One region of the Pseudomonas sp. SJZ080 genome, then DNA from elsewhere that is predicted to be linked to it. Evidence: predicted binding sites of a transcription regulator. Region 1 holds the regulator's gene; the other holds the start of a gene.
What was found. The regulator sigma-54, encoded in region 1, starts transcription at its own class of promoters, with help from an activator protein. The targets are predictions, from matches to a motif close to ANTGGCATNNANNTTGCTNT.
Positions count from the first base shown of each region.

Region 2: a site for sigma-54 is predicted at 4,679-4,698, ahead of FBY04_RS10715 (circularly permuted type 2 ATP-grasp protein). Genes of this name have one in related genera too.

Region 1 covers NZ_VIUK01000003.1:330,384-337,685, forward strand. The annotation lists gene FBY04_RS06350 (ATP-binding cassette domain-containing protein) at 1-345, opposite strand, end outside; gene FBY04_RS06355 (KpsF/GutQ family sugar-phosphate isomerase) at 621-1,595, shown strand; gene FBY04_RS06360 (HAD family hydrolase) at 1,595-2,119, shown strand; gene lptC (LPS export ABC transporter periplasmic protein LptC) at 2,127-2,699, shown strand; gene lptA (lipopolysaccharide transport periplasmic protein LptA) at 2,686-3,234, shown strand; gene lptB (LPS export ABC transporter ATP-binding protein) at 3,234-3,959, shown strand; gene FBY04_RS06380 (RNA polymerase factor sigma-54) at 4,144-5,637, shown strand; gene hpf (ribosome hibernation-promoting factor, HPF/YfiA family) at 5,712-6,020, shown strand; gene ptsN (PTS IIA-like nitrogen regulatory protein PtsN) at 6,033-6,497, shown strand; gene rapZ (RNase adapter RapZ) at 6,500-7,302, shown strand, end outside.
Region 2 covers NZ_VIUK01000006.1:68,704-76,005, forward strand. The annotation lists gene FBY04_RS10685 (methyl-accepting chemotaxis protein) at 1-1,120, opposite strand, end outside; gene FBY04_RS10690 (hypothetical protein) at 1,299-1,829, shown strand; gene FBY04_RS10695 (PLDc N-terminal domain-containing protein) at 1,900-2,091, shown strand; gene speE (polyamine aminopropyltransferase) at 2,338-3,213, shown strand; gene FBY04_RS10705 (hypothetical protein) at 3,429-3,662, shown strand; gene FBY04_RS10710 (ribonuclease E inhibitor RraB) at 3,881-4,222, shown strand; gene FBY04_RS10715 (circularly permuted type 2 ATP-grasp protein) at 4,731-6,140, shown strand; gene FBY04_RS10720 (alpha-E domain-containing protein) at 6,153-7,103, shown strand; gene FBY04_RS10725 (transglutaminase family protein) at 7,100-7,302, shown strand, end outside.

The DNA.
Region 1 (7,302 bases):
CTCGGTATGAACGCGCAGGGGAAAGGCAACGTTCTCGAACACGTCGAGATCGGTAAACAGTGCGCCACTCTGAAACAGCACACCCATGTGTTTACGCGCATCGAACAAATCACTGCGCGACAGTTTCGGCAGGTTCTGACCGTTGACCCAGACTTCACCCTTGGTCGGACGCAATTGGGCGCCCATCAAACGCAACAGCGTGGTCTTGCCACACCCGGAAGGCCCCATGATGCCGGTGACCTTGCCGCGCGGAATACGGATATCGACGTTATTGAAAATGCTGCGCGCACCGCGCTTGAAGGTCAGTCCCTTCAGCTCGACCGCGTAGGCGTTATCGGCACTCATCTAAACTCCTTGCGATGCAGCCTCTCACTCGGACGCCTGACTTTCTGACGAAAGCACATACCTCCCCGGGCAGGCCGAACTGGCGGCGAACTATATCACTGCAAAGGCAAAGCGCCCAAGGGCCAAGCCGGGTCATGTTCAGCGACATGGCGTGCAAATGCTTCATTTAAAGGGATTCGGTAACAGGGAATGTCAAAGCGCGACGAACTTGCGTGAGGGTTTCGATCATTACCGCTATAATCGCCGCCTTTTCATCAGGCTATACGATTTCTGACATGAGCCAATCCAGCGACCTGATTCAATCAGCACAACGCACCATCCGCCTCGAACTGGAAGCCGTACAAGGCTTGCTGCCCCATATCGACGCAGATTTCGTACGCGCTTGCGAGATGATTCTGGGCAGCAAAGGCCGCGTGGTCGTGGTCGGCATGGGCAAATCGGGGCACATCGGCAACAAGATTGCCGCCACCCTGGCCAGCACCGGCACCACGGCGTTCTTCGTGCACCCGGCCGAAGCCAGCCACGGCGACATGGGCATGATTACCCGCGACGACATCATCCTGGCCCTGTCGAACTCCGGTTCCACCAATGAAATCGTCACCCTGCTGCCGCTGATCAAACGCCTGGGCATCAAATTGATCAGCGTGACCGGCAACCCCGACTCCCCGCTGGCCAAGGCTGCCGAGGTCAATCTCAACGTGCATGTCGAACACGAAGCCTGCCCGCTGAACCTGGCACCGACATCGTCGACCACCGCCGCCCTGGTCATGGGCGATGCCCTGGCCGTTGCGCTGCTCGAAGCCCGCGGCTTCACCGCTGAAGACTTCGCCTTTTCCCACCCCGGTGGCGCGCTGGGCCGACGCCTGCTGCTGAAAGTGGAAAACGTCATGCACGCCGGGCAGGAGTTGCCGCAAGTCCAGCGCGGGACGCTGCTCAAGGACGCGCTGATGGAAATGACCCGCAAGGGCCTGGGCATGACCGTTATTCTGGAAGCCGACGGCAAACTCGCCGGGATCTTCACCGACGGCGATTTGCGCCGCACCCTGGATCGCAGCATCGATATTCACAGCGCCACGATCGACCAGGTCATGACCGCCCACGGCAAGACTGCCCGCGCCGAGATGCTCGCCGCCGAGGCCTTGAAAATCATGGAAGACCATAAAATCAACGCACTGGTCGTGGTCGACAGCGAAGACCGCCCGGTCGGCGCCTTGAACATGCACGACTTGTTGCGCGCGGGAGTAATGTAATGAGCACGGACCTGCTGCAACGCGGCAAACAGATCAAACTGGCGGTATTCGACGTCGACGGCGTCCTGACCGACGGACGCCTGTACTTCCTTGAAGACGGCAGCGAATTCAAGACCTTCAACACACTCGACGGCCAAGGCATCAAGATGTTGATGGCAGCCGGCGTGCAGACCGCTATCATCAGCGGCCGCAAGACCCCGGTAGTCGAGCGCCGGGCGAAGAACCTCGGCATTCCCCACCTGTATCAGGGTCGCGAAGATAAACTGGTGGTGCTGGACGAACTTCTCGCCCAACTCAACCTAAGCTATGAGCAAGTCGCCTACCTCGGTGACGACCTGCCAGACCTGCCGGTGATTCGCCGCGTCGGCCTGGGCATGGCGGTGGCCAATGCCGCCAGCTTCGTGCGCGAACACGCCCATGGCATCACCCAGGCCCGTGGCGGCGAGGGTGCCGCCCGCGAATTCTGCGAACTGATCTTGCGCGCCCAAGACCGCCTCGATGCGGCCAACGCTGCGTACCTGTGAGCCAACTATGCTGAGCAAGAAATTTCGCAACATCCTGGTGTTCGGTTGCATCGCAGCGATTTTTGCGGCGGTCGGCTACTGGAACATCAGCCCGGAGCGCTTCCTCGACAAGCCGGCGGTCAAGGTCGACGAGACCAGGATCGACTGGTACGCGACCAACACGCACACGCTCCAGTATCTCGAAGACGGCAAATTGCAGTACGAAATGACGTCTGACAAAGCCGAGCACTTGAAAGCGACCGATGTCACCCTGGTCACCAAACCGGACCTCAACATGTTCCGGGGCACCGAGTTCCCGTGGCACGTGACCAGCGAGCACGCCGAGGTGAACTCCGGTGGCACTGAAGTCGAGTTGATCGACAACGTGCGCGTGAAGCGTACCGACGAAAAGAATCGCGACACCCTGATCACCAGCACCCGCATGACAGTGTTCCCGCAACAGCAATATGCGCAGACCGATCAACCCGTTAGAATCGACGGCGCTGGTGGTGTCTCGACTGGCAAGGGAATGAAAGCGTATTTGAAAGAAAGCAGGATACACCTGCTATCGAACGTAAGAGGACAGTATGAGGCTCGTTAAAACTCTCCCTATTTTGCTCGGTCTGGGCGCAGCACTGGGAAGCGTGAGCGCCTGGGCTCTGCCGAACGATCAACAGCAGCCTATCCGTATCCAGGCCGACGATGCCCAACTGGACGACAAGAATGGCGTTGCCACCTACACCGGCGACGTGATCATCACCCAGGGCTCGATGAAGGTTACCGGCAACAAGGTCACCATCACCCGCACCGCGGCCGGTGACATTGACGTGGTGACTTCGGTGGGCAACCTGGCCTACTTCGAGCAACTGCAGACCGCTGGCGACACCAAGCCGGTTCAGGGCTACGGCGTCACTATCCAGTATCACGCCTCGCAAGACCGCGTCGTGCTGATCGACAAGGCGAAAGTCATCGACAAGGACGGCAACGTTACCCAAGGCGAGAAAATCGTCTACGACACCAACAAAAAGCTCGCCAGCGCCGGCCGTGCCACAGGCACCAACGTGACCGAGTCGCGTCCGCGCATCGACATGGTGATCCAGCCGAAAAAGAAAACCGAAGAGCAAAAGGCCCCGTAATGGCAACTCTGAAAGCTCAGCATCTGGCCAAGAGCTACAAGAGCCGTCAGGTCGTGCGCGACGTCAGCCTGTCCATCGACAGCGGTCAGATCGTCGGCCTGCTTGGCCCTAACGGTGCCGGCAAGACCACTTGCTTCTACATGATCGTCGGCCTGGTCCAGGCCGATCAGGGCCGCGTCCTGATCGACGATCTGGACGTCAGCCACCAGCCGATGCACGGTCGTGCGAAGGCCGGTATCGGCTATCTCCCGCAAGAAGCGTCGATCTTCCGCAAACTCTCGGTCGCCGACAACATCATGGCGATCCTCGAGACCCGCAAGGAACTCGACAAGGCCGATCGTCGCAAAGAACTGGAAAGCCTGCTGCAGGAATTCCACATCAGCCACATCCGCGACAACCTCGGCATGAGCCTGTCCGGTGGTGAACGCCGCCGCGTGGAAATCGCCCGGGCACTGGCAACCAACCCGAAATTCATCCTCCTCGACGAACCCTTCGCCGGCGTGGACCCGATTTCGGTGGGCGACATCAAGCAGATCATCTACCACCTCAAGGCCAAGGGCATTGGCGTGCTGATCACTGACCACAACGTCCGTGAAACCCTGGATATCTGCGAAACCGCCTACATCGTCAACGATGGCCAGCTGATCGCCGAAGGTGACTCTGCCACCATCCTGGCCAACGACCTCGTGAAAGAAGTCTATCTGGGCCATGAGTTCCGCCTTTAAGCACTGAGGTGTCTGGCTGGTTGCCCGAGCGCCTGTCTCGATAAAAAATCAATACTTTTTTATTGTTACAGCGCTCTAGGCAAACGCTGCAGTTTCGGGCATATAATTTGCTTATGTTTGGCGCTCCGGCGCCCTGTAGTGGATGGCGCATGTGCGCCGGCGAATAAGGTGTTTAGCCCCTGCCATGAAACCATCGCTAGTCTTGAGAATGGGCCAGCAGCTGACGATGACACCGCAGCTGCAACAGGCCATCCGCCTGCTCCAATTGTCGACCCTGGACCTGCAACAGGAAATCCAGGAGGCCCTGGAGTCCAATCCGATGCTCGAACGCCAGGAAGAAGGCGACGACTTCGATAACACCGACCCTTTGGCCGACAAAGCCGAACAGCAACCCAACGCCGACGTCTCAGAACCCTCGTACCAGGAAACCGCCCCGACGGTGGACAACCTCGATGAGGGCGACTGGAACGAGCGTATCCCCAACGAATTGCCCGTCGACACTGCATGGGAAGACGTCTACCAGACCAGCGCCAGCAGCCTGCCGAGCAACGATGACGACGAGTGGGATTTCACCACCCGCACATCGGCCGGTGAAAGCCTGCAAAGCCACCTGTTGTGGCAACTGAACCTTGCGCCGATGTCTGACACCGATCGCCTGATCGCCGTGACCTTGATCGATTGCATCAACAATCAGGGCTACCTGGCCGAAACCCTCGAGGAAATCCTCGAAGCCTTCGATCCGGAGCTCGACATCGAACTGGATGAGATCGAAGCCGTCCTGCATCGCATCCAGCAATTCGAACCGGCCGGTATCGGTGCCCGCAACCTCGGTGAATGCCTGCTGTTGCAATTGCGTCAGCTGCCCGCCAAGACACCTTGGCTGGCCGAGGCCAAGCGCCTGGTCACCGACTACATCGACTTGCTCGGCAGCCGCGACTACAGCCAACTGATGCGCCGCATGAAGCTCAAGGAAGATGAACTGCGCCAGGTGATCGAACTGGTCCAGAGCCTCAACCCACGCCCAGGCTCGCAGATCGAGTCGAGTGAAGCCGAATACGTCGTTCCCGACGTGATCGTGCGCAAGGACAACGAGCGCTGGCTGGTAGAACTGAATCAGGAATCGGTGCCCCGCCTGCGGGTCAACGCCCAATACGCCGGTTTCGTGCGCCGCGCCGACACCAGCGCCGATAACACCTTCATGCGCAATCAGTTGCAGGAGGCCCGCTGGTTCATCAAGAGCCTGCAGAGCCGTAACGAAACCCTGATGAAAGTTGCCACCCAGATCGTCGAGCATCAGCGCGGTTTTCTGGAATACGGCGACGAAGCGATGAAACCGTTGGTGTTGCATGACATCGCCGAAGCGGTGGGCATGCACGAATCGACGATTTCCCGGGTGACCACGCAAAAATTCATGCATACCCCTCGGGGCATATATGAGCTGAAATACTTTTTTTCCAGCCACGTCAGCACCTCCGAAGGCGGCGAATGCTCGTCCACGGCGATCCGCGCGATCATCAAAAAACTGGTTGCGGCGGAAAATCAGAAAAAGCCGTTGAGTGACAGCAAGATCGCTGGTTTACTGGAGGCACAAGGCATTCAGGTGGCTCGCCGCACCGTCGCCAAGTACCGCGAATCCCTCGGGATCGCGCCTTCGAGCGAACGCAAGCGGTTGATGTAGAGCCACGCCACAGCGTTCCAGTGGTAGATCATCTGATCTACCGCTTTATGCACTGGCAACGAAGGAGAAGCTGTATGCAAGTCAACATCAGTGGACACCAACTGGAAGTGACCGAACCTCTTCGCACCTACATCGGCGAAAAACTCGAACGATTAGAGCGGCATTTCGACAAGATCACCAACGTGCAAGTCACGATGACGGTCGAGAAGCTGAAGCAGAAAATCGAAGCCACACTGCATATTCCCGGCAATGAAGTGGTCGCAAACGCGGAACATACCGACATGTACGCGGCGATCGACGCGCTGACCGACAAGCTGGATAAACAACTCAAAAAGCATAAGGAAAAGACCCAAAGCCTCCTCCAGGGCGCGACCGGTCGTTAACACTCCCAACCCATGATCCGACTTGAAAGCATCCTGACCCCCGGCCGTTCCCTCGTGAACGTGCCGGGCGGCAGCAAAAAGAAAGCCCTCGAGCAAATTGCCAACCTGATCGCCCGGGAAGTGCCGGATCTGGAGATGCAAGATGTCTTCGAGGCTTTGATTGCCCGTGAAAAACTTGGCTCGACCGGTTTTGGTAACGGTATAGCTATCCCCCACTGTCGGTTGAAAGGTTGCACCTTGCCCATCAGTGCCTTGATGCACCTGGATGCTCCCATCGATTTCGACGCCATCGACGGCGCTCCGGTCGACCTGCTGTTCGTTCTGCTGGTCCCGCAAGCGGCCACCGATGCGCACCTGGAATTGCTCCGCCAGATCGCCAGCATGCTTGATCGCAAGGAAGTCCGTGATCGCCTGCGTAGCGCCGCGAGCAATGAAGCCTTGTACCAGGTTGTCCTGGACGAGCAAAACAGGCACTAATCATGCGCTTGATCATCGTCAGTGGCCGCTCCGGCTCAGGTAAAAGTACCGCACTCGATGTTCTCGAGGACAACGGCTATTACTGCATAGACAACCTGCCTGCCGGGCTGCTGCCGGAACTGGCCGAACGTGCGTTGATTCATACCGAGCTGGCTCAGCCGCTGGTTGCCGTCTCCATCGACGCACGCAACTTGCCGAGTCACCTGAGCCGTTTTCCGGAACTGCTCGCAGAAGTTCGCAGCCGGCATATCCAGTGCGATGTCCTGTACCTGGATGCCGACGAAGAAACCTTGCTCAAGCGCTTTTCGGAAACCCGCCGTCGTCACCCGCTAAGCAGCGCCAATCGCTCGCTGGCCGAGGCGATCAACGACGAAACCAACCTGCTCGGGCCGATTGCCGACCTCGCCGATCTCAAGGTCAACACCACCAACCTGAACCTGTATCAGCTTCGCGATACCATCAAGCTGCGCCTGCTGAACCAGCCGGAACCCGGCACCGCGTTTCTGGTGGAGTCCTTCGGGTTCAAGCGCGGCATGCCGGTGGACGCCGATCTGGTGTTCGACGTGCGCTGCCTGCCGAATCCCTATTGGAAGCCGGAGCTACGCGACCAGTCCGGACTTGATCAACCGGTTGCCGATTACCTGGCAGCCCAGCCGGACGTCGAGGAGATGTTCCAGGACATCTCCACGTACCTGCTTAAATGGCTGCCCCGCTTTGCCGCCAGCAACCGTGCTTATGTCACCATTGCCATTGGCTGCACCGGCGGGCATCACCGCTCCGTCTACCTGACCGAACGTCTGGGTCA
Region 2 (7,302 bases), on a different contig from region 1:
TCTGCACACGTTTGGCCAGGTTGCGCACTTCATCGGCGACCACCGCAAAGCCACGGCCCATTTCCCCGGCGCGGGCCGCTTCAATCGCGGCGTTCAGCGCCAGCAGGTTGGTTTGCTCGGCGATGCTGTGAATCACATTGACCACGCCGTTTATTTTCTGACTGTCCTCGGCCAGACGCTGAATCATCTCGGCCGTCTGCTGCACACCAGTGGATAACCCGGCAATCGACTTCTGCACGCGACTGACCACTTCCTGACCGCTGCCGGCCAGGGTGTCGGCGGATTGCGAGAGGTCGCGGGTGGCGCCGGCGTGCTGGGCGATGTGGTAGACGGTGGCGGTCATTTCGTTGATCGCCGTGGCGGCCTGGTCGGTTTCGCTTTGCTGGCCCAGCATGCCGTGACGCACCTCGTTCATGCTCGCTGCCAGGCGCGCCGCGCCGACATCCAGTTGCCGGGCGGTGCTGGCGACGGTGTTGACCACCCGCTGATAGCCGGCCTGCATGGCGTTGAACGCGCCGGCCATCTGCCCGACCTCGTCGCTGCAGGCCAGCGGTACACGGGCTGACAGGTCGCCGGTTTTCTCAACGTGAAGCATCACGTCTTTCAAGGTGTTGAGCTGGCTGAGCAGAAATCGGATCAACAGTTGCGACGCTCCGAGCATCGCCAGCATCAGAATGAACACCGCCACCGCGTAGTTGGCGAAACGCTCGCCAAACACCTGGCTCAGGCTCGGGCCATGAGCGATCACCGCCACCTGCAAGCCATCGGCGCGCGTGAACACTTCCGCGCCCATCAGCGGGTTGTCGCCGAACAGCGGCATCGAGTTGATCTCGACCCAGCCGTTGGCATCCGCCAGTTCCAGCACGGGCTGCTCGTTCAGCAACGGCGCCTGCCCGCGACTGAACGTCAGCAGGTTCTCGGCCTTGGGCAGCGCTTGCCCGGCAGGCCAGGCGTTGAGCAATCGTGCCTGCGCTTGAGCGGACGCTTGTGAGGCGTGGCTGCGGGCCTGCTGCTCAAGCTGTACGGCGTACAGCACCAACAACAGGGTCGTGACGAAGGCGACAGCGTTGACCGCCCAGAATTTGTATTTCAGCGAGATGTTGCTAATCCAGGCACCCATGGAGGTCTTCTCTGATAGCGGAAACAGCATTGGCAAGGTGCCAGCATTGTGCCGCTACCCGAGGCGCCGGATTTTGATATGCGTCAACATTCCCGACTGCGTTCCGCGCAGGAATTGCGGGGCGTAATGCGCTATCCTTCGCGCCTTCAAAATTCCCTCGCTACAGGATTCCGCCCCCATGAAAGCCGCACTCGTCGAACTCATCAGCAAAATCAGCTCCGGGTGCATGAGCGAAGACGAAATCCTCAAAGTCGCTGACGAAGCGGCCCAGGCGTACGCTGATCCAGAGGCGTTTCTGGCGGCCAATCCGGACATCAACTATGACGACACTTTCCCGATTCCGCTCGGCGAGTGGGTCGTCGTCGGCAGCCTGCCGGAAACCGTGCTGTTCCAGGCCGACACCTATATGGACCTGTTCGCGCAGATCGTCGCGTCGTTCGGTCCGGGCGTGGATTTCAACATCAAACCCAAGCAACTGGCCAAGACCGAAGCCCTGACCGCGCTCAATCGCATCCAGGTGCAGATGGGCAGCATGAACAAGGAAAACGGCGGTTACACGCTGATGAACTTCAGCCAGTTGCTGGACGACGAACTGCAAGTGGTGCTGGTCTACGGTAACGACGTCCCGCGTGTGCTCGAGTTGTGCGCCGAGGTCGGCATCGCGGCAGCGCCTTCCCTGGAAGCCCTAAAAGTGGCCATCCACGTTTGATGGAATAAAACGGAACCCGCGCGGGAGCCGGCTATCCTAAGAGTGCACATCACTCTTAGGGAGCGACACCATGGGTTCCACGTTCAACGGCCTGGTTGGCCTGATCATTCTTGCCCTGGATATCTGGGCAATCATCAACGTGCTGAAAAGTGGCGCCGACACCGGGATGAAAATCATCTGGGTCCTGCTGATCCTGCTGCTGCCGGTTCTGGGCCTGATCATCTGGGCCATCGCCGGGCCACGGGGTAATGTGCGAATCTGACCCGAAAACTACACAAAACCTGTAGGAGCTCGCTTGCCAGCGATGCAGACGACGCGGTCTGTCAAATACACCGCGGTGATCCGATCGCTGGCAAGCCAGCTCCTACAGTTATGTGGAGTCAGAAGGTTCGACCTGTCATCTTCCGCGACGTAGAATGCGCGCCTTTCCCGGGCAATCGAGCAGATCGATTGGCCATCATGGGCGGGTAACCGTCCGTTGCCACCCGCATTCATCGGAGCACTTCCCATGAGCAACACCCCTGCCAGCGAGTACCTGGAAACCCTCTACGAAGGCTACGGCCAGCGTTTTCGCATGGAAAAACTGCTGCACGAAGTGCGCACCGAACACCAGCACCTGGTGATTTTCGAGAACCCGCGCATGGGTCGTGTCATGGCGCTGGACGGCGTGATCCAGACGACCGAAGCCGACGAATTCATCTACCACGAAATGCTCACCCACGTGCCGATCCTGGCGCACGGTAGCGCCAAGCGCGTGTTGATCATCGGTGGCGGTGACGGCGGCATGCTGCGTGAAGTGGCCAAACACGGTGGCGTCGAGCACATCACCATGGTCGAGATCGACGGCACCGTGGTCGACATGTGCAAGGAATTCCTGCCGAACCACTCCAAGGGTGCGTTCGATGATCCGCGTCTGAACCTGGTGATCGATGACGGCATGCGCTTCGTCGCCACCACCACCGAAAAGTTCGACGTGATCATCTCCGACTCCACCGACCCGATCGGTCCGGGCGAAGTGCTGTTCTCGGAAAACTTCTACCAGGCCTGCCGTCGCTGCCTGAACGAGGGCGGTATCCTGGTGACCCAGAACGGCACGCCGTTCATGCAGATCGAAGAAGTCAAAACCACCGCCGGGCGCCTGCGCAGCCTGTTCCCGGACTGGCACTTCTATCAGGCGGCCGTGCCGACCTACATCGGCGGCTCGATGACATTTGCCTGGGGCGCGACCAATACCGCTTATCGCAAATTGACTCGCGAAACCCTGCAGCAGCGTTTCGCCGGCAGCGGCATCATCACCCGCTACTACAACCCGGAAATCCACATTGGCGCGTTTGCCTTGCCGCAATACGTACTGCAAGCGATCAATAAGCCAAGCAACGACTAAACTGAAGAAGTACGCATAACCCTTGTAGGAGCTGGCTTGCTAGCGATTGGATCGACGCGGTGTATCAGACAAACCGCAGCGTCTGCATCGCTAGCAAGCCAGCTCCTACAGGGAGCGTGTTTTTCATGCTTGCCTGCGATCCTTTTGAACGATCAGTCCAGCCAAAAGTCCAGATAGTTGTAGACCCATTTGCGGGTTTGTTCGAGGAGGCACTGATGCAAAAGTGGAAGATCACTTTCGTGGATGATCACGGCGAAACAGTCGACGAAATCTTTGAGTGTGATGAGTGCCCGGATAACGAGCACGCCGCGAAACTGCTCAAGGAGCGTCTTTTTCCCGTCGCCGCCGAACTGGATCTGAACGATCTGGAGGGGCGCACTGCTGACGCTACCGTCAAAAACCTCAAGACCCAGAACAGCATACAAATCCTCGGCATTACTCCCGTCTGATACACCCTTTGGCACACTCTTGAAACACCAGGCCTTGGCAGGGGCGCTTACTTGAGGCTACTCTGCAAGCGAGATCAGCGATTGGATCGCTAAGGTCTGGTCTTGTCAGCTACATGCTTGTTTCCCGGCCGCAACGTGGTTGCTGCATTGCTCACACCATTCGGTTGCGGGCGTCGGGAGTACGGAAAGTCTATCCATCGGTTTGAGGAGGACGTTTCATGAGCACAGCCTATCAAGAAGACATCAGCAGCTCGGTACTGCGCCGCATGAAAGAAGGCGGTTTCGACTTTTCACGATTCCATCCGATCGAGTTCTACGCCATTTTCCCGGACGAGGAGCGGGCACGCAGGGCGGCAGGGCATTATTCCGGCGAATCCATGAATGCACAGATCAGCGTACGCGATGACGGCGCATGGGCCTTGGAACTGAGTAAAGTGATGTCCGCCACTTACGACGGCATCGGCGACTTTGAGCAGGACTTCGAGGCGGTGGTCGAGCCTTTGGGCGGCATCATCGAAGGCTGGGGCGTCAAGCAGGAGGTACGAGGGCTACTCGCATAACACTATGAACAGCGACAACATCCACTAACGGCTGACCTTCGGGTCGGCCGTTTTCGTTTGTGCGGAATTCAAGGCCCCCTCGCCAGCAATGGGGCCGTGTGGTTGCCGGTGATGTGTGCCATGCCCCAAAACCTGTAGGAGCCGGCTTGCTGGCGATGGCGTCCTCCCAATCTCCGCCAAACCGGCGACCACACCACCGGGCACAAACCCCGAAACAAAAAAAAGCCGCCTGAGCAAGGCGGCTAAAAGGGAAGTTCGGTGAGCTTTTACAGCGAATGCACGGATTATCAGCAGCCACCGCCGGGCAGTGAAATCAACTCTGGCTATGCTGGTGATAGGCGAAAGCATTGCTTCGCAATGAAGCGGGGGCGATCAGGTTGGGGCATTTGCCGCACAGGAATGGTGCGGTGTATGCGCGACGAATATCCAACCGATTGATATCAAAGCGTTTATGCCGATGGCACGGGCCTTGCGAAGGCCTGTATGTCCGGGTGACAAGGAGTACGGCATGATCCGCACCTATTTTGATGAAATGTACGATGCCGGCGGCCAGGTCCGCCCGCATTACCGGGAGTTTGCCCGTTGGCTGGCCGAGACGCCTGACGAGCTTCTGGCCCAACGGCGACGCGAGGCCGATCTGTTGTTTCATCGCGCCGGGATTACGTTCACGCTCTACGGGGACGAGCAGGGGACAGAGCGCCTGATTCCCTTCGACACCATTCCGCGCAGCATCCCCGCCAGCGAATGGCGGATTGTCGAGCGTGGCTGTATCCAGCGGGTCAAGGCGTTGAACATGTTCCTCGCCGACCTCTATCACGAACAGCGCATCATCAAGGCCGGCATCATCCCGGCCGAGCAAGTGCTGGCCAACGAGCAATACCAGTTGGCGATGCAAGGCCTGGATCTGCACCGGGATATCTATTCGCACATCTCCGGCGTCGATCTGGTACGCGATGGCGACGGCACGTACTACGTGCTCGAAGACAACCTTCGTACACCGAGCGGCGTGAGCTACATGCTCGAAGACCGCAAGATGATGATGCGGCTGTTCCCCGAACTGTTCTCGGCCCAGCGCATCGCGCCGATCGACCATTATCCGAACCTGTTGCTCGACACCCTGAAAAGCTCCAGCCCGATCGATAACCCGAGCGTGGTGGTGCTGACACCGGGGCGCTTCAACAGTGCGTTTTTCGAGCATGCATTCCTGGCGCGGGAAATGGGCGTTGAACTGGTGGAAGGCGCGGACCTCTTCGTGCGTGACGACAAGGTGTTCATGCGCACCACGGACGGGCCGAAAGCCGTCGATGTGATCTACCGTCGCCTCGACGATGCGTTCCTCGATCCGCTGGCGTTCAATCCGGATTCGATGCTCGGGGTGCCGGGGCTGTTGTCGTCCTACCGCTCGGGCAACGTGGTGCTGGCGAATGCCATCGGCACCGGGGTCGCGGACGACAAATCGGTGTATCCGTTTGTGACGGACATGATCCGTTTCTATCTGGATGAAGAGCCGATCCTGAAGAACGTGCCGACGTTCCAGTGCCGCAATCCTTCTGAGCTGTCCCATGTGCTGGCCAATCTTCCGGACCTGGTGGTCAAGGAAACCCAGGGCTCAGGCGGTTACGGAATGCTGGTGGGGCCGGCGGCGACGGCGGCGGAAATCGAGTCGTTCCGCGCCCGTATCAAGGCCAAGCCCCACGCGTACATCGCGCAACCGACGTTGTCCCTGTCGACCTGTCCGACCTTTGTCGAAAACGGCATCGCTCCACGCCACATCGACCTGCGTCCGTTTGTATTGTCTGGCCGCGAAACCCGGGTTGTACCTGGCGGTTTGACCCGTGTCGCCTTGCGTGAAGGCTCCCTGGTGGTGAACTCCTCACAGGGCGGCGGAACCAAGGACACCTGGGTGGTCGAGGATTGAAGGAAGCCTGCCATGTTAAGTAGAACTGCCTCGGATTTGTATTGGATGTCGCGTTACCTGGAGCGGGCGGAAAACCTCGCACGGATGCTCGACATCAGTTATTCGCTGTCGCTGATGCCGCAGGATGGTCGCGGTGACGGTCTGCATGAACTCGCGATGCCCCTGTTGATCACCGGCACCCTGGACGACTACCTGGAACGCCACGGCGAGCTGCATGCCGAACGGCTGTTGCATTTTTTCGCTCTCGACGCGGCCAACCCGGCGAGCATCTACAGCTGCCTCGGCGCTGCGCGAGCCAGCGCCCATGCAGTGCGTGGGCGAATCACCGCCGACATGTGGGAAAACATCAACGCCACCTGGCTGGAAATTCGCGGGATCGCCGAGCAAGGTTTGAGTCGCTACGGCATGAGCCGTTTTTGCGAGTGGATCAAGGAACGTTCGCACCTGTTTCGCGGCGCGTCCTACGGCACCATCATGCGTAACGATGCGTTCCGTTTCATTCGGCTGGGCACGTTTATCGAACGGGCTGACAACACCTTGCGCCTGCTCGATGCCCGCTACGAAATGGCCGGCGATCAGGCCGAAGCGGTCAGCGATGGCACAGCGCATGCCTATTACCAGTGGAGTGCTTTATTGAGGGCGTTGTCTTCGTTCGAGGCCTACACCGAAATCTACCGTGATGCGCCCGGTGCCCGGCATGTGGCCGAACTGCTGCTGTTGCGTGCTGATGTGCCGCGTTCGCTACGGGCCTGCACCGAAGAAATCGACCAGATCCTCGCTCAACTGCCCGGCGCCAACGGCCGTCCCGCGCAACGCCTCGCCGCTGAAATGGACGCGCGCCTGCGCTACACCGGCATCAACGAAATCCTCGACGAAGGCCTGCATGCCTGGCTGACCGAATTCATCCCGCTGGTGCGCCAGTTGGGTAACGCCATACACAGTTCCTACCTGGAGGCTGCATGAGACTTTCCATTAGCCACGAGACCACCTATCACTACGAAGATCAGGTGCGGGCGAGCATCCAGTACCTGCGACTGACCCCTCACGACAGCGAGCGCCAGCACGTGCTCAGCTGGCAACTCGACCTGCCGCGCCCGGTACGCGCGCAACTCGATCCATTCGGCAACATCCTGCATGTGCTGACCATGGACGAACCGCACGA